2 regions of the Agathobaculum sp. LCP25S3_E8 genome follow, and region 2 is predicted to be linked to the other one. Evidence: predicted binding sites of a transcription regulator. Region 2 holds the regulator's gene; the other holds the start of a gene.

Region 1 (7,554 bases), on a different contig from region 2:
CGCCTAATGGGAATTCGGTTACTATATTATTTATCCAAACGAATCGAAAAACCGTATTTGCCTAGGCTGCATATGTGGTGAACCGCTTGACAAATGTGCATGAAACAGATAAGATAAACACATAATATGACGGCTCCTGCCCGCGATTCCGGCAGGAGCCTTTTTGTAGGAGAAAAGGGGGAGTACATGACATGGAATTAACCATGTGTTGCCCGACGCTATTCGGACTGGAAGGCATTGTGGCGGATGAGTTGCGATTTGGCGGAAAATTGAGTGATGTACATGCTGAAAACGGTCGCGTACTGTTTGAAGGAGACGAAAATACACTGGCATGGGCCAATCTCAATTTACGCTGTGCGGAGCGTGTATTGATTCGGCTGGGCATGTTTCCTGCCAAAACATTCGATCAACTATTTGAGGGAGTACGCGCGCTGCCGTGGGAGCAGTTTATTCCTAAAGACGCTGCGTTTCCGGTTAAAGGACATAGCTTGAATTCTGCGCTGCACTCTGTACCGGACTGCCAGAAGATAATAAAAAAAGCGGTGGTATCCCGACTGGGGGAATGCTATCATCAAAGCTGGTTTGAGGAAAGCGGCGCTAAATACCAGATCCAGTTTGCAATTATGCGTGATACGGCGGAACTGTACCTGGATACTTCGGGCGCGGGTCTGCATAAGCGCGGCTATCGTGCTAACAGCAACGCGGCACCGCTGCGGGAAACGCTGGCAGCGGCACTGGTTAAGGTGGCTCGCTGGCGAGGAAGAGAACCGTTTCTCGATCCGTTCTGTGGGTCGGGTACGATTGCAATTGAGGCTGCTATGATTGCGCAGCGGCGTGCGCCAGGCCTGATGCGCGCATTTGATGCGGAAAAATGGACTTGTTTTGATGCGTCCGTCTGGCGTCAAGCGCGGGAAGATGCCATTGGTATGTCTGATGGCAGCGCGCGTTTTGATATTGTTGGCAGCGATATCGATTCTGCCTGTGTGCAGCTGTCAATTGAGAATGCACGAAAAGCGGGTGTGGCCAATACGGTGTTTTTTGAACAAGCAGATGCTGTTGCACGAGATTATGCTCGGAATGGAGTGCTAATCGCAAATCCGCCTTATGGTGAACGCCTGCTTGACCTGCAGGAAGCAGAGGTATTATACCAGAAGTTTGGGCTTGCGGTTGAAAAATCCCCAATGAAGCAGTATATTCTCAGTTCAGATCCCTTATTTGAACGTTGTTTTGGAAGAAAGGCTGATAAGCGCAGAAAACTCTATAATGGCATGATCAAATGCGAGCTGCATATGTATTTTAAGCACTCGAAACACTGAATTGCTAAGTGAAAAAATATATCCAGTCAATTCATAAAAAATTCATAAATTTTTTGACGGATTTTCCAAAAAACCTCTTGCCAATTGGCAAGAGTTGATGTAATATAATAGTCGAGTTAGCACTCTGGTTACATGAGTGCTAAACAGTGGCTTTGTTAATATTATTTTTCATAGGAGGCATCCGTTATGAAACTCAAACCCCTTTGCGATCGTGTTGTGATCAAGATGGTAGAGGCAGAGGAGACTACTGCCAGCGGAATTATTCTTACTGCATCGGCGCAGGAAAAGCCGCAGGTTGCTGAGATTATTGAAGTAGGCCCGGGTGGCGTGGTAGATGGCAAGGAAATTAAGATGGAAGTTCAGAAGGGACAGAAGGTCATCACCGGCAAGTACACCGGCACTGAGGTAAAACTGGACGGCGAAAAATATATTATTGTTCGCCAGAGCGATATTCTTGCAATCGTTGAGTAAGAACCGGTATTTCAGGAGGTAATATATCATGGCAAAACAGCTTATTTACGGCGAGGATGCGCGCAAGGCTCTGCAGCGCGGCATCGATCAGCTCGCTGATACGGTAAAGGTTACGATTGGTCCGAAGGGCCGTAATGTTGTACTCGACAAGAAGTATGGTGCGCCGCTGATTACGAACGACGGTGTGACTATTGCCAAGGAGATCGAGTTGGAAGATCCGTATGAGAACATGGGTGCACAGCTGGTCAAGGAAGTTGCAACTAAGACCAACGATGTGGCTGGTGACGGTACCACGACGGCAACCGTTCTGGCGCAGGCATTTGTGCGTGAGGGCCTGAAGAACGTTGCAGCTGGTGCAAACCCGATGGTGATGCGCCGCGGTATCTCCAAGGCGGTTAATGCGGCGGTGGAAGCAATCGCCAAGAATTCTAAGACCGTGGACGGCACTAATGATATTGCCCGTGTTGGTGCGATTTCTTCCGGTGATGATGAGATTGGCAAGCTGATTGCAGAGGCAATGGAGAAGGTCTCTACCGATGGTGTAATTACGGTTGAGGAGTCTAAGACTGCAGAGACCTATTCCGAAGTTGTGGAAGGCATGCAGTTTGATCGTGGCTACGTCACTCCCTATATGTGCACTGATACCGAGAAGATGGAAGCAAACTTGGATGATGCACTCGTGCTGATTACCGACAAGAAGCTTTCCAACATTCAGGAACTGCTGCCGATTCTGGAGCAGGTTGTTAAGTCTGGCAAGAAGCTGCTCATTATCGCTGAGGATATTGAAGGTGAGGCACTGTCCACTTTGATTGTCAACCGCCTGCGTGGTACCTTTACTTGCGTTGCAGTTAAGGCACCGGGCTTCGGTGATCGCCGCAAGGATATGCTGCGCGACATCGCTATCCTGACTGGCGGTACGGTTATTTCTGAGGAAGTTGGCATCGAACTGAAGGATGCAACCATGGATATGCTTGGCTCTGCACGTCAGATCAAGGTTACCAAGGAAACTACCACGATTGTGGATGGCGCTGGAGACAAGCAGGCTATTGCAAACCGTGTAACGGAAATCCGTGGTGCAATTGAGCGTACTACTTCGGATTTTGACCGTGAGAAGCTGCAGGAGCGTCTGGCAAAGCTGGCTGGCGGTGTTGCAGTTATCAAGGTTGGTGCAGCCACTGAGACCGAAATGAAAGAAAAGAAGCTGCGTATTGAGGATGCGCTGAACGCGACTCGCGCAGCAGTGGAAGAAGGTATCGTTGCCGGCGGCGGCGTTGCATACGTTAACGCAATTGCAGCGGTCGAAGCACTGGCTGAGACGGCAGAAGGCGATGAAAAGACCGGTATGCAGATTGTTGCACGTGGTTTGGAAGCACCGATGGCGCAGATTGCCTTTAACGCTGGTATCGAGGGCGCAATTGTTGTAGATAAGGTCAAGAACTGCGGTAAAGTTGGCTATGGTTTTGATGCAGCGACGGAGACTTACGGTGATATGATTTCCAATGGTATCGTTGACCCGACTAAGGTTAACCGCTCTGCGTTGCAGAACGCGGCTTCAGTAGCGTCCATGGTTCTGACCACGGAAAGCTTGGTTGCTGATAAGAAGGAACCCGTAGCACCTGCTCCGGCGGCTCCGGATATGGCAGGAATGTACTAATCTTGTTCCTCAAATGCTTAAAAACGGCACTCACAATCGTGGGTGCCGTTTTTTTATGCAACGGAGCCATGTTAACACTGTTCTTTTTTGATAAGTCAGGTGAAGCAAGCGCTTTGATAAAACTCAAAAAATATTTTTTCGAAATTGTGTGGGGGATAGACCAGTCTTGTCCGTAAAAGCAATAATGAAATTGACTTCACTGCGGTAGCCAACCCGAAACGCAATCTCTTTTACGGATAGGGAAGTGGATTGCAGTAATGCCTTTGCTTCGTCGATTCGATGCAGCATGATATATTCGTGAGGGGAAAAACCGGTTGCGCTGCGAAACAATCTGGAAAAGTGCGAAGTACTCAGACGAACATGCGCTGCAATCTGACTTACGCTGATTTGCTCAAATAAATGCTGGTCGATATAGTGAATTGCTTGAGATATGGCGTTGTCATCTGCAATGGTTTTGGTTGGCGATGAGGGAAAGAGAAGTGCACATAGGATACGATAAATACGCTGCGAACAATCCACTTCACTGATATTGGCACTGCGTAATCCGGAGATGATTTGCGCCATTTCCTGTTCGATTCTATCATCCGGTGACGGAGTAAAAGCCTGTTTACCACCTCGAAAGGCAATAATTTGATTGAAAAAGGCTGCGGCATTGGCACCGTCAAAATGAATCCACATTGCCTCTGCCGCTCCCGCAGTATAAAAGTGATGTGGTTTATGGCAATCAACCAATGCAACTTGACCGCGTTCTGCCGCAAATTGCTGTGTTGTCTCATAAAAAATAGTGCCGGAACGGATAAACGCAAGAAAAAAATTCTTATGACTCTCCTGTCGGGCCGCATCACAGGTATCTGAAAAGTCATATCGTTCATCATAATAATAATGTCCGACACGAGTGACATAGAAAAACAGCGTTCGTGCGGTTGCGGACGGCGTGGAAAAAAAGCGTTCTGAACGCGATAACACTCCCGGTTCATTATTCACTTTCAATGTGATCACCTCTTATATGTATAATAGCACAAAATATAAATAAAATGCAGTGTTTTATTATTGAAAAACTGCGTTAAATCCAGTATGCTTACGTAAGAAATAAACTTTATACTGATAAGACCATGACAAACGCATGTTTATAAGGTGTTAAAGATGATAAAGGAAAAGACATTTTATAAATCATTTATGATTTTAGCGCTTTCATTGGCGCTGCAAAACCTATTGACATATGGCGTGAATATGATGGATACCGTAATGCTCGGCCGGTATAGTCAGGATGCCATGGGTGGAGTCAGTTTGTGTAATCAGGTGCAGTATTTGCTGCAAATGCTGGTAGTAGGCGCTGGAGAGGGCGCGGTTGTGCTCGGCTCACAGTACTGGGGGAAAGGAAATCTGCAACCGATTCCCCATATAATTGGCGTCGCGTTGCGTTTTGGCGGCAGCTTAGCAGTCGTTCTGTTTGGCATGGTATTATTTTTCCCCACACAGCTTTTGAGCTTGCTATCCAATGACAGTGCGGTTATTGTGGAGGGACAAAAGTATTTCCAAATTATCTGTTTTACGTATATTATTTTTACTGTTACCAATATTTTGGTCGCTTCACTTCGCTCGATTGGCATCGTAAAAATTGGTTATATCATTTCCGGTTCTACATTGGTTATCAACATTTGTCTCAATTATTGCCTCATCTATGGCAATCTGGGCTTTCCAGAACTGGGCGTACGCGGTGCTGCGATTGCAACACTGGTATCGCGGTGCGTGGAGCTATTGATTGTTATTCATTATTTGAAATATAAAGAGCACAAGCTCAATTTAACTTTGACAAAACTGCTTCACATTGATATCAGCTACATGAGAGACTATGCCCGCGTTTCTTCTCCTGTGCTCATCAATCAGGCGCTATGGGGCTTGGCACAGATGGTGCAGACTGGAATTCTTGGTCATCTTGGTGGCGATGTGACAGCAGCGAATGCAATTGCAGTACAGGTCTTTCAAGTGTTGTCCGTTGTGGCGTATGGCGCTGCGTCCGCTTCTGGCATTGTGGTTGGGCGCACCATTGGCTCTGGAAATGCGCAGCGCTTGCATCCGCTTGTTCGTACGCTGCAGGTATTGTTCATCAGCATTGGTCTCTGTTCAGGATTTTTGATCTTTATTCTACGCGTGCCGATTTTGATGGTGTTTGGCGGCACATTGACCGAACGGGCATATGAATTATCCATGCAGTTTATGTTGGTGCTTTCCATCACAACCGTAGGTACGTCTTATCAGATGGCTTGTGATAACGGCATCATTCGAGGCGGTGGTGATACGGCCTTCAGTGCGAAGATGAATTTGATTAGCATGTGGCTGATTATTGTACCATTTTCTGCGATGGCGGCATTCTGGTGGAAGTGTGCGCCGGTTGTAGTGTTTTTCTTGCTCAAATGGGATCAGCTGTATAAGGCAATTCCAGTCGTGATTCGACTGCGCAGCTGGAAATGGGTGAAAAAAGTCACCCGACCGGATGCGACATGATAACTGAATATTTCTCTTTCTTTCTCCTGAAAAACCGGCCTGATGGTCGGTTTTTCTGTTGACAAAAAAATATAAAATGATATACTTTTATAAGAACAAATATGATAATGCGATGAGGAAACGAGTTTTTCGGCATCTGGCATATAGCGAGAGGGGAGAGTGCAAGCCCTTTGCCAAACCGGAGGACAGCCACTTCCGAGCAGTCTGTGAAAGCAGACCGTCTGATCCGCGATATCCGATCACTAAGATGCGTCATCAGCGGCGCAAATTAGGGTGGTACCGTGGAAGAATGCTTTCGCCCCTAAAGAGTGTGGGCGGAAGCTTTTTTGCTTTGTAAACTAAAATTTGGAGGATAAAAATATGCAGTACAGAAGTTTGAATGAGCTGCGCGAAATGTATCTGAAGTTTTTTGAAACCAAAGGACATCTTCGCCTGCCGAGCTTTTCTCTCATTCCGCAGAACGACCCGTCGCTTCTGCTGATCAATTCCGGCATGGCGCCGATGAAGCCGTTTTTTACGGGTGAGCAGGAGCCGCCGTGTCATCGTGTTACCACCTGTCAAAAGTGCATTCGCACCGGCGATATTGAAAATGTGGGTAAGACAGCACGGCATGGCACTTTTTTTGAGATGCTGGGTAATTTCTCTTTCGGTGATTATTTCAAAAAAGAAGCCATTGCATGGAGCTGGGAATTTCTGACCAGCCCGGAATGGGTTGGCATTGATCCGGAGCGTTTGTATCCGTCTATCTATGTGGATGATGATGAGGCGTTTGAAATCTGGAATAAACAAATCGGTATTCCTGCTGAACGCATCTTCCGCTTTGGCAAGGAGGATAATTTCTGGGAGCATGGCTCTGGTCCGTGTGGCCCGTGTTCGGAGATTTACTATGACCGCGGTCCGGAATACGGCTGTGGCAAGCCGGGCTGTACGGTCGGTTGTGACTGCGATCGCTATATGGAGGTCTGGAACAACGTATTCTCACAGTTCGATAATGATGGCCACGGCAACTACACTGAGCTGAAGCAGAAGAACATCGATACCGGTATGGGTCTGGAGCGTTTGGCATGTGTGGTGCAGGGCGTGGGTTCGCTGTTTGATGTGGATACCGTACGCAACATCACCAACAAAGTTTCCGAAATTGCTGGCAAGCATTATGGTGACAGCGAAAAGACCGATATTTCGCTGCGCGTGGTAACCGATCATATCCGTTCGACCGTTATGATGATCTGCGATGGTGTTATTCCGTCTAACGAGGGCCGTGGCTATGTGCTGCGTCGTTTGTTGCGTCGTGCTGCGCGTCATGGTAAGCTGCTTGGTATTGACCGCCCGTTCCTTTCTGACGTAGCAACGACCGTAATTCAGGAATCGGGTGGAGCTTATCCGGAACTGGTCGAGAAGCAGAAGTATATTCACAAGGTTATTGAAAACGAGGAAGCAAGTTTCAATAAGACGATTGACAGCGGTCTTTCCATCCTCAACGAGCGTATCGCAGCGGCGGACGGTAAGGAACTGCCTGCAGCTGATGCATTCCAGCTGTATGACACTTATGGTTTCCCGATTGACCTGACTCTTGAAATTTTGGAAGAACAGGGCATGACTACCAATCGC
Region 2 (7,554 bases):
AGCTAAAGTCGCGCGGCATCGGCATCGTCTTTGTATCGCATAAGCTGGAAGAGCTGTTCGAGCTGTGCGACCGCGTCACTGTTATCCGTGACGGCGAGTACATTTCCACCAAGCCGATTGACGAGTGGGACAACGATTCGCTGATCACCGCAATGGTTGGTCGTTCTCTTGACAATCAGTTCCCCAAGGAATTCGGCACCAAGAGCGCTGAACCGATGCTCAAGGCTGAGCATCTGATGGAAGCCGGCGTGCTTCGCGACGTTTCGTTTGAAGCCTATGGCGGACAGATTCTCGGCTTTGCCGGTCTGGTCGGTGCAGGCCGTACGGAAACCATGCGTGCCATCTTTGGTGCGGACCCGCTGGACAGCGGCAAAATCATCATCAAGGGCAAGGAAGTACATATCAAGTCTCCGAGCCAGGCCATCAAGGCAGGCATCGCATTCCTGACCGAAGACCGTAAAGGTCAGGGTCTGGTTCTTGCGCAAACCATCCGTACCAACCTGATTCTTGCAAACATGAAGGGCTTCAGCGATGGACCTTTCCTGAATGAAAAGCGAATTTTGGAAGTTGGCGAGAAGAATATTGCTTCTCTTCGCATCAAAACCCCGTCGATTGATGAAATTGTCGGCCAGCTTTCCGGCGGCAACCAGCAGAAGGTTGTTATCGGCAAGTGGGTTAACACGGATGCTGACATCTTTATCTTTGACGAGCCGACTCGCGGTATCGACGTTGGCGCCAAGGTTGAGGTTTACAACGTCATGAACGATCTTGTCAAACAGGGCAAGTGTGTTATCATGGTTTCCTCCGAAATGCCGGAAATCCTCGGTATGAGCGACCGTGTTATCGTTATGCGCGGCGGCGAGGTTATGGCGGATGTAGACCGCGACAGCAAACATTTCAATCAGGAAGACCTTATGAAGGCAGCTTGGGGAGGTAAATTAGATGACTAAAACGAAAAAGTCCAGTAATTTGATGACTTATGCTGGCACGTTCGGCGCATTGCTGATTCTTTGCATTATTTTCACGATTTTCTCGCGTAACTTCTTGACGTTTTCCAACTTCATGTCCATTCTGCGTCAGTCGTCGTTCAACTGCCTGCTCTCTGTCGGCATGTTGCTGTGCTTGATCACCGCCGGTATCGACCTTTCGGTTGGCGCGAATGCAACCTTCTGTGCATGTCTTGCCGGTATGATGGTCAACAAGGGCGTTAATAACTCGTTCGTCCTGATTGTTGTCATCATCGTTGCAGGCATCCTGATCGGCTGGATCAACGGTACTCTTCTGACCCGTCTGCATCTGCCCCATCCTTTCGTTTCTACCCTCGGTATGAAAAACGTACTCTGGGGCGCCGGCCTGATTGTCACCGGCTCTCAGATGGTTTCTTTCTCCGGTTTAGAAGGCGTTATGTGGCTGGGCTCCTCTTCTGTCGGCAGCTTCCCGGTCAGCTTCATCATGGTCATCATCATTTACATCATCATGCATGTCCTGCTGACCCGTACCGCTCTGGGCCGCTCGATCTACTGCGCAGGCGGCAACCCGGAAGCAACTCGTCTGTCCGGTATCAACTCCGCAAACGTTCTGACCTTCTGCTATGTAATTTCCGGTTTGATGGCTGCTCTGGCCGGTCTGGTTTCCATCGGCCGTTCCGGTATCTGCAACGGCGTTAACGCGATTCAGCCGTACGATACCGACGCTATCGCATCCTGCATCATCGGCGGCGCTTCCTTCATGGGCGGCAAGGGCACCATGCTCGGCACCATGCTCGGCGCACTGATTATCCAGACCCTGCGTAACGGCTTCACCCTGCTGTCCATCGACTCTGCAATGCAGAACTCGATCCTCGGCTTGGTTATTATCGGCGCCGTACTGCTCGACGTTACCCGTGAGCGTATGGAGGCAAAGGCTCGCCGTCTGGCCGCAAAGTAATCACTCATCTTCATACACCGAAAAAGGCTGCCGTTCGCGGCAGTCTTTTTCCTCTTCAAAGCCTCTGCATCCTGCTTCTGATAATTCAGAAAATGGATAAATCAATGAATTTTAATCTTTCACGTTAGGTGTAATACATTGTCATATCATCCTCTTATTTTTCGCTAATTACTAACAAAGGAGAGAATCTACATGTTGAATATTGGTGTGATCGGCTGCGGCGCCATTGGCCGCGATCATATTCGCCGTCTGCACGATCTGGTTCCCGGCTGTCAGGTGGTCGCCTGCTCCGATTATTTTGAAGAGTCTGCTCGCAAAACGGCAGCGCAATATGAAGGTCTGCGTGCTTATGCAACCGGCGAAGAACTGATCGCTGCACCTGAGGTGCAAGCAGTACTGATTGCTTCTTCCGATCCGAGTCACGCCGGATATGTACTGGAGTGTCTCAAGCACGGTAAATACGTATTCTGCGAGAAACCGCTTGCCCAAAATGCAGCTGATTGCGAGAAGATTATCGAGGCCGAGTGTGCGCAAGGCAAGCGACTGGTACAGGTTGGCTTTATGCGCCGTTATGACCGTGGCTATGCTGAGATGAAACGGATTATCGACTCCGGCGAGCTTGGCGCACCACTGATGATTCATGCATGTCACCGCAACGTATCGCAGCCTGACGGCTTCCAGACCGAAATGGGTGTATCCAATGTTGCGATTCATGAGCTGGATATTTGCCGCTGGCTGCTTTCCGACGAATATGCAAACGGTCAGGTGCTCAAAGTACGCCAGTCTGCCTGCTCTACCAAGGGCTATGATAACCCGCAGATTGTTCTGCTGGAAACCCAGTCGGGCGCACGCATCGATGTGGAAGTACAGGTTGCCGATGCCTATGGCTACGACATTCAGTGTCAGGTTGTATGTGAGAAGGGTACAGTCAACCTGCCTGACCCGTATGCAGTCGTCAAACGCGCCAATGCAACTCGCTCCTTCCCCATTCTGACCGACTGGAAGGACCGTTTCATCGAAGCCTATGACATCGAGCTGACCGAATGGGTCAAGTCGCTTGCTGCCGGCGGTCCGACCGGCCCGTCCGCTTGGGATGGTTATGCTGCCTGCGTTGCAGCGGATGCGCTCAATCGTTCGCGCGGCACCGGTCAATTCCTGCCGATTGAAATGATGGACAAGCCTGCCATGTATAAGTAAGCCCTATCAAAAAGCCGCCCACAGGGCGGCTTTTTTCACGCATTGTACAAACAGCCCCGTGCCTATCGGCACGGGGCTGTTTGTTATTCTACAATAAAACAAAAATCAATATTCTACCTTGACCGCTTTGCCGGTATGGAACGAATCCGTAATGGCATAGGTAACAACCGTCGCCTTGGTACCGTCATAAACAGTCAGTTCAGGTTTACGGTCCTTCTGAATGCAGTCGATAAAGTCCACCATCTCCAGCAGATAAGCCTCTGCAAAGCGCTGCGGGAAATTCTCGATGATTTCCTGACGTGCACCATACTGGTCATATACCATGACGCGATCCTTCCACGGCACACCCGCTACGCGGATATGGCCCTCGGTTGCAACAATTTCGGTTTCGGTATGATACCCGTGCGGCGCAGTTCGACCGACATGCAGGAATGCAACCGTACCGTTATCAAACTTAAGCATCGCCATGCCGGTCTCAGTATCGCCGTTCTCGGCAAATTCGGGGTGCTTGAAGGTCGTGCCCGCAGCGTACACTTCAGTTACCTCGCCACCAAGGAACCAACGCATCAGGTCGATGTCATGCGACGCAGCATCGATAAAAATACCGCCCGAAGTCTTGGAGAACTTGATGCAGCTTTCAACCAGTGCTTCCGGATCCAGACCGGTTGCCTTCACCAGATAGGGCTTACCAATCTGACCCGCATTGATCTTCGCCTTTGCGTCTGCATAAGACGGGTCATAACGGCGCATAAATCCTAAGAAGAACACTTTATCCGGATGACGCTCCACCGCCGCCTCGGCGCGCTTGCACTCCTCCAGCGAGCATCCAAGCGGCTTGTCGGTAAAGACATGCTTGCCGGCATCCAGCGCGTATTCAATCATCCAGCAGTGCTCAGGCGACGAGGAAACAATAACCACAGCCTCGATATCCGCTTCGTCCACCATTTTTTTATAATCTGTTGTTACGTAATCAACCTTGAGATAATCCTTTGCCCAATCCAGTTCCTTCTGCTCCAGCGAGCACGCAGCAACCAGACGGCATCCCGGAATCTTGAAGGCCAGATTCTCCGCATGCACAGCGCCAAGACGGCCCAGGCCAACGATACCTGTTTTTACTTCTTTCATGTGATTTGTCTCCTTCTTTTATGAGAATATATTTCTCTCTCACACGGCCGACTGCCGCTTTTCTCCATACAATATCATATCATTTCACGCTCTGAAAAGCAAGCCAGAGACGCCGAATTCTCCTGCCGGTCTTCCGGCCTTGGCACTCCCTTCTGTCGTGTGACAAAGACGGGCGCATCATTTAACAAAATATTCATAAACGGCACTTGACTTTACAGCCGCAGGGTGGTAAATTAAGTTTAGCACTCAGGAGGGATGAGTGCTAAACCCTAACAGAAAGGAGTCAGGTTCGGTGGAATTGTCCGAGCGAAAAAAACAAATCCTAAAAGCGATTATTGGTGACTATATCCGCACTGCCGAGCCGGTCGGCTCCAAGGCATTGACAGAAGGACATTCCCTCCCCTTTTCTTCTGCCACCATTCGCAATGAAATGAGCGAGTTGGAGGAAATGGGTTATCTGGAAAAGCCGCATACCTCTGCCGGTCGCATTCCTTCGCCGCAGGGCTATCGTCTGTACGTGGATGAACTGATGGAGCAGCCGACTGACACTGGTGAGGATGAAGCGCCGCTGCAAACCATGATGCAAACCAAGGTGCGCGAGCTTGACCGCTTGATTCAAGAGGCTGGCAAGCTAATCTCCAGCCTGACCAACTATGCCTCTGTCGCTATCACCCCTGCACTGACTCAAATTTCCATCCGGCAGTTTGAGATCATCCCAATTGACAAAATGAATTTTGTCATCGTGGTGGTAACCGACTCCGGCACAGTCAAGAATAAAATGGTGCGCACCATAGCCGATGTTTCCAAAGAAGAGGCCGAGCTGCTCACCTACGTTCTTAACCAGACGCTAACCGGCTTGCCGCTCAGCCATATCACAGCGGAGCGCTTTGACATTGTACGTCGTGCCGCTGGTCTTTCTGCCTTGCTTGCGCCGGTTGCCGAATATATCGCAGAGCTGATTGAAGAGTTAAGCAACCAAAAGGTTTTTCTGGAAGGCACCAATAAACTGTTGCGTTTTCCCGAATATCGTGACCTGAACAAGGCACAGGCTCTGCTCGATTACATGGAGGACGACAGAAAGCATCTGTTGCCGGCTACACGCAAAATCGACGGTATCCAGTTTTTTATTGGGCCGGAAAACGGAGCAAATCCCCTGCGTGAAACCTCTGCTATCTACGCAAAATATGATATCGGTCATATCGGCCAAGGTGCCATCGGTATCGTTGGACCGACCCGCATGGATTACGCCAAGTTGTCCGCGCAGCTCAGCCGCTTCGCCAAGGGACTTAATAAGCTGATTGCGGAAACTTTTTTGGACGAAAAAGACGGGAATTCCTGATTTCCCTGCAAATGGAGGCATTAAATTAATATGAGCAAAAAGAAACAGCCCGAAGCTGCCGAAGCCGAACAAACGGCGGCTGCGGAACAGACAGCGGAAAACGCCGCTGAAACAAGCGTAAACGAAGAACCGGCTGCAAAGCCTGCCGAGGACTGGAAAGCCAAGTTTGACGAACTCAACGACCGCTACTTGCGCATGGCTGCGGAGTATGACAACTTCCGTAAGCGGAGCCAACGTGAACGCGAACAGTCGTACAACGATGCGGTTAGCCATGCAGTCAAAGCATTGCTGCCGACCTACGACAATCTTGAGCGTGCGCTGAAGGCAGAAACCGCAGATGCGGAGTACAAAAAGGGCGTAGAAATGACTATGACCCAGTTGGTCGAAAGTCTCAAGGGCTTGAACGTCACAATTATTGAGGCGTCCGCAGGTACCGGCTTCGACCCGAATTTCCACAACGCCGTGATGCATGTGGAGGACGAGGCGTTCGGTGAAAACCAGATTGCCGAAGTGTTCCAGCAGGGCTTCCAAATCGGCGACAAGGTCATCCGCCATGCGATGGTCAAAGTGGCCAACTAAAATCTAGTAAAGCAAACTGTTATCATAAAGGAGTGCTATCAATTATGGGCAAAATTATCGGTATCGACTTAGGTACAACCAATTCCTGTGTAGCTGTTATGGAAGGCGGCGAGTCCGTCGTTATCCCTAACGCCGAAGGCGCGCGCACGACTCCGTCTGTCGTTGCGTTCTCCAAGGACGGCGAGCGTATGGTCGGTCAGGTGGCAAAACGTCAGGCTGTCACCAATGCTGACCGTACCATCATTTCCATCAAGCGTCACATGGGTTCGGATTATCGCGTCAACATTGACGGCAAGCCCTATTCCCCGCAGGAGATTTCCGCAATGATTCTGCAGAAGCTGAAGGCAGACGCAGAGGCCTACCTCGGCCAGCCGGTAACGCAGGCGGTTATCACGGTTCCGGCTTACTTCTCCGACTCTCAGCGTCAGGCGACCAAGGATGCCGGCAAGATTGCGGGTCTGGAAGTACTGCGTATCATCAACGAGCCGACCGCAGCAGCGCTGGCTTATGGCGTAGATAAGGAAGCCGAGCAGAAGATCATGGTTTATGACCTCGGCGGCGGTACGTTCGACGTTTCCATCCTCGACATTGGCGAAGGTGTTCTGGAAGTTCTGTCCACCGCAGGCGATACCCACCTCGGCGGCGACGACTTTGACCAGCGCATCATCGACTGGATGGTAGCAGAGTTTAAGAAATCCAACGGCATTGACCTGTCCAGCGACAAAATGGCGATGCAGCGTCTGAAGGAAGCAGCTGAGAAGGCCAAGATTGAGCTGTCCGGCATGGCGCAGACCTCCATCAACCAGCCGTATATCACTGCGGACGCGACCGGTCCGAAGCACCTTGAGCTGACGCTCACCCGTGCAAAGTTCAACGAGCTGACCGCTGATCTGGTCGAGCGCACCATGGGTCCGGTTCGTCAGGCAATGAGCGACGCTGGCCTGTCCGCTTCCGACCTGTCCAAGGTTCTGCTCGTCGGCGGTTCCACCCGTATCCCGGCCGTGCAGGAAGCCGTAAAGGGCATTACCGGCAAGGAAGGCTTTAAGGGCATTAACCCGGATGAATGCGTTGCCATCGGCGCGTCTATTCAGGGCGGCGTACTTGGCGGCGAAGTCAAGGACGTACTGCTGCTGGACGTTACCCCGCTGTCCCTCGGTATCGAGACCCTCGGCGGCGTATGCACCAAGCTGATTGACCGCAACACCACCATCCCGACCAAGAAGAGCCAGATCTTCTCGACCGCGGCAGACAACCAGCCGTCCGTTGAGATTCACGTTCTGCAGGGCGAGCGCGAAATGGCAGCCGGCAACAAGACGCTCGGCCGCTTCACCCTCGACGGCATCGCTCCGGCTCCGCGCGGCGTACCGCAGATCGAAGTCACCTTCGAT

The links. The regulator HrcA, encoded in region 2, represses chaperone genes, less so after heat shock. The targets are predictions, from matches to a motif close to TGTTAGCACTCNNNNNNNNNGAGTGCTAACA.
Region 1: ACTQ34_RS05405 (co-chaperone GroES) is a predicted target of HrcA. The motif match lies at 1,431-1,461, and genes of this name have one in related genera.

What each region holds. Positions count from the first base shown of each region.
Region 1 covers NZ_JBQKJR010000009.1:62,742-70,295, forward strand. The annotation lists gene ACTQ34_RS05395 (oligosaccharide flippase family protein) at 1-81, shown strand, start outside; gene ACTQ34_RS05400 (THUMP domain-containing class I SAM-dependent RNA methyltransferase) at 192-1,316, shown strand; gene ACTQ34_RS05405 (co-chaperone GroES) at 1,503-1,787, shown strand; gene groL (chaperonin GroEL) at 1,816-3,441, shown strand; gene ACTQ34_RS05415 (helix-turn-helix domain-containing protein) at 3,565-4,425, opposite strand; gene ACTQ34_RS05420 (MATE family efflux transporter) at 4,585-5,946, shown strand; gene alaS (alanine--tRNA ligase) at 6,307-7,554, shown strand, end outside.
Region 2 covers NZ_JBQKJR010000032.1:6,025-13,578, forward strand. The annotation lists gene ACTQ34_RS11225 (sugar ABC transporter ATP-binding protein) at 1-950, shown strand, start outside; gene ACTQ34_RS11230 (ABC transporter permease) at 943-1,926, shown strand; gene ACTQ34_RS11235 (Gfo/Idh/MocA family protein) at 2,119-3,123, shown strand; gene ACTQ34_RS11240 (Gfo/Idh/MocA family protein) at 3,229-4,248, opposite strand; gene hrcA (heat-inducible transcriptional repressor HrcA) at 4,508-5,587, shown strand; gene grpE (nucleotide exchange factor GrpE) at 5,618-6,166, shown strand; gene dnaK (molecular chaperone DnaK) at 6,211-7,554, shown strand, end outside.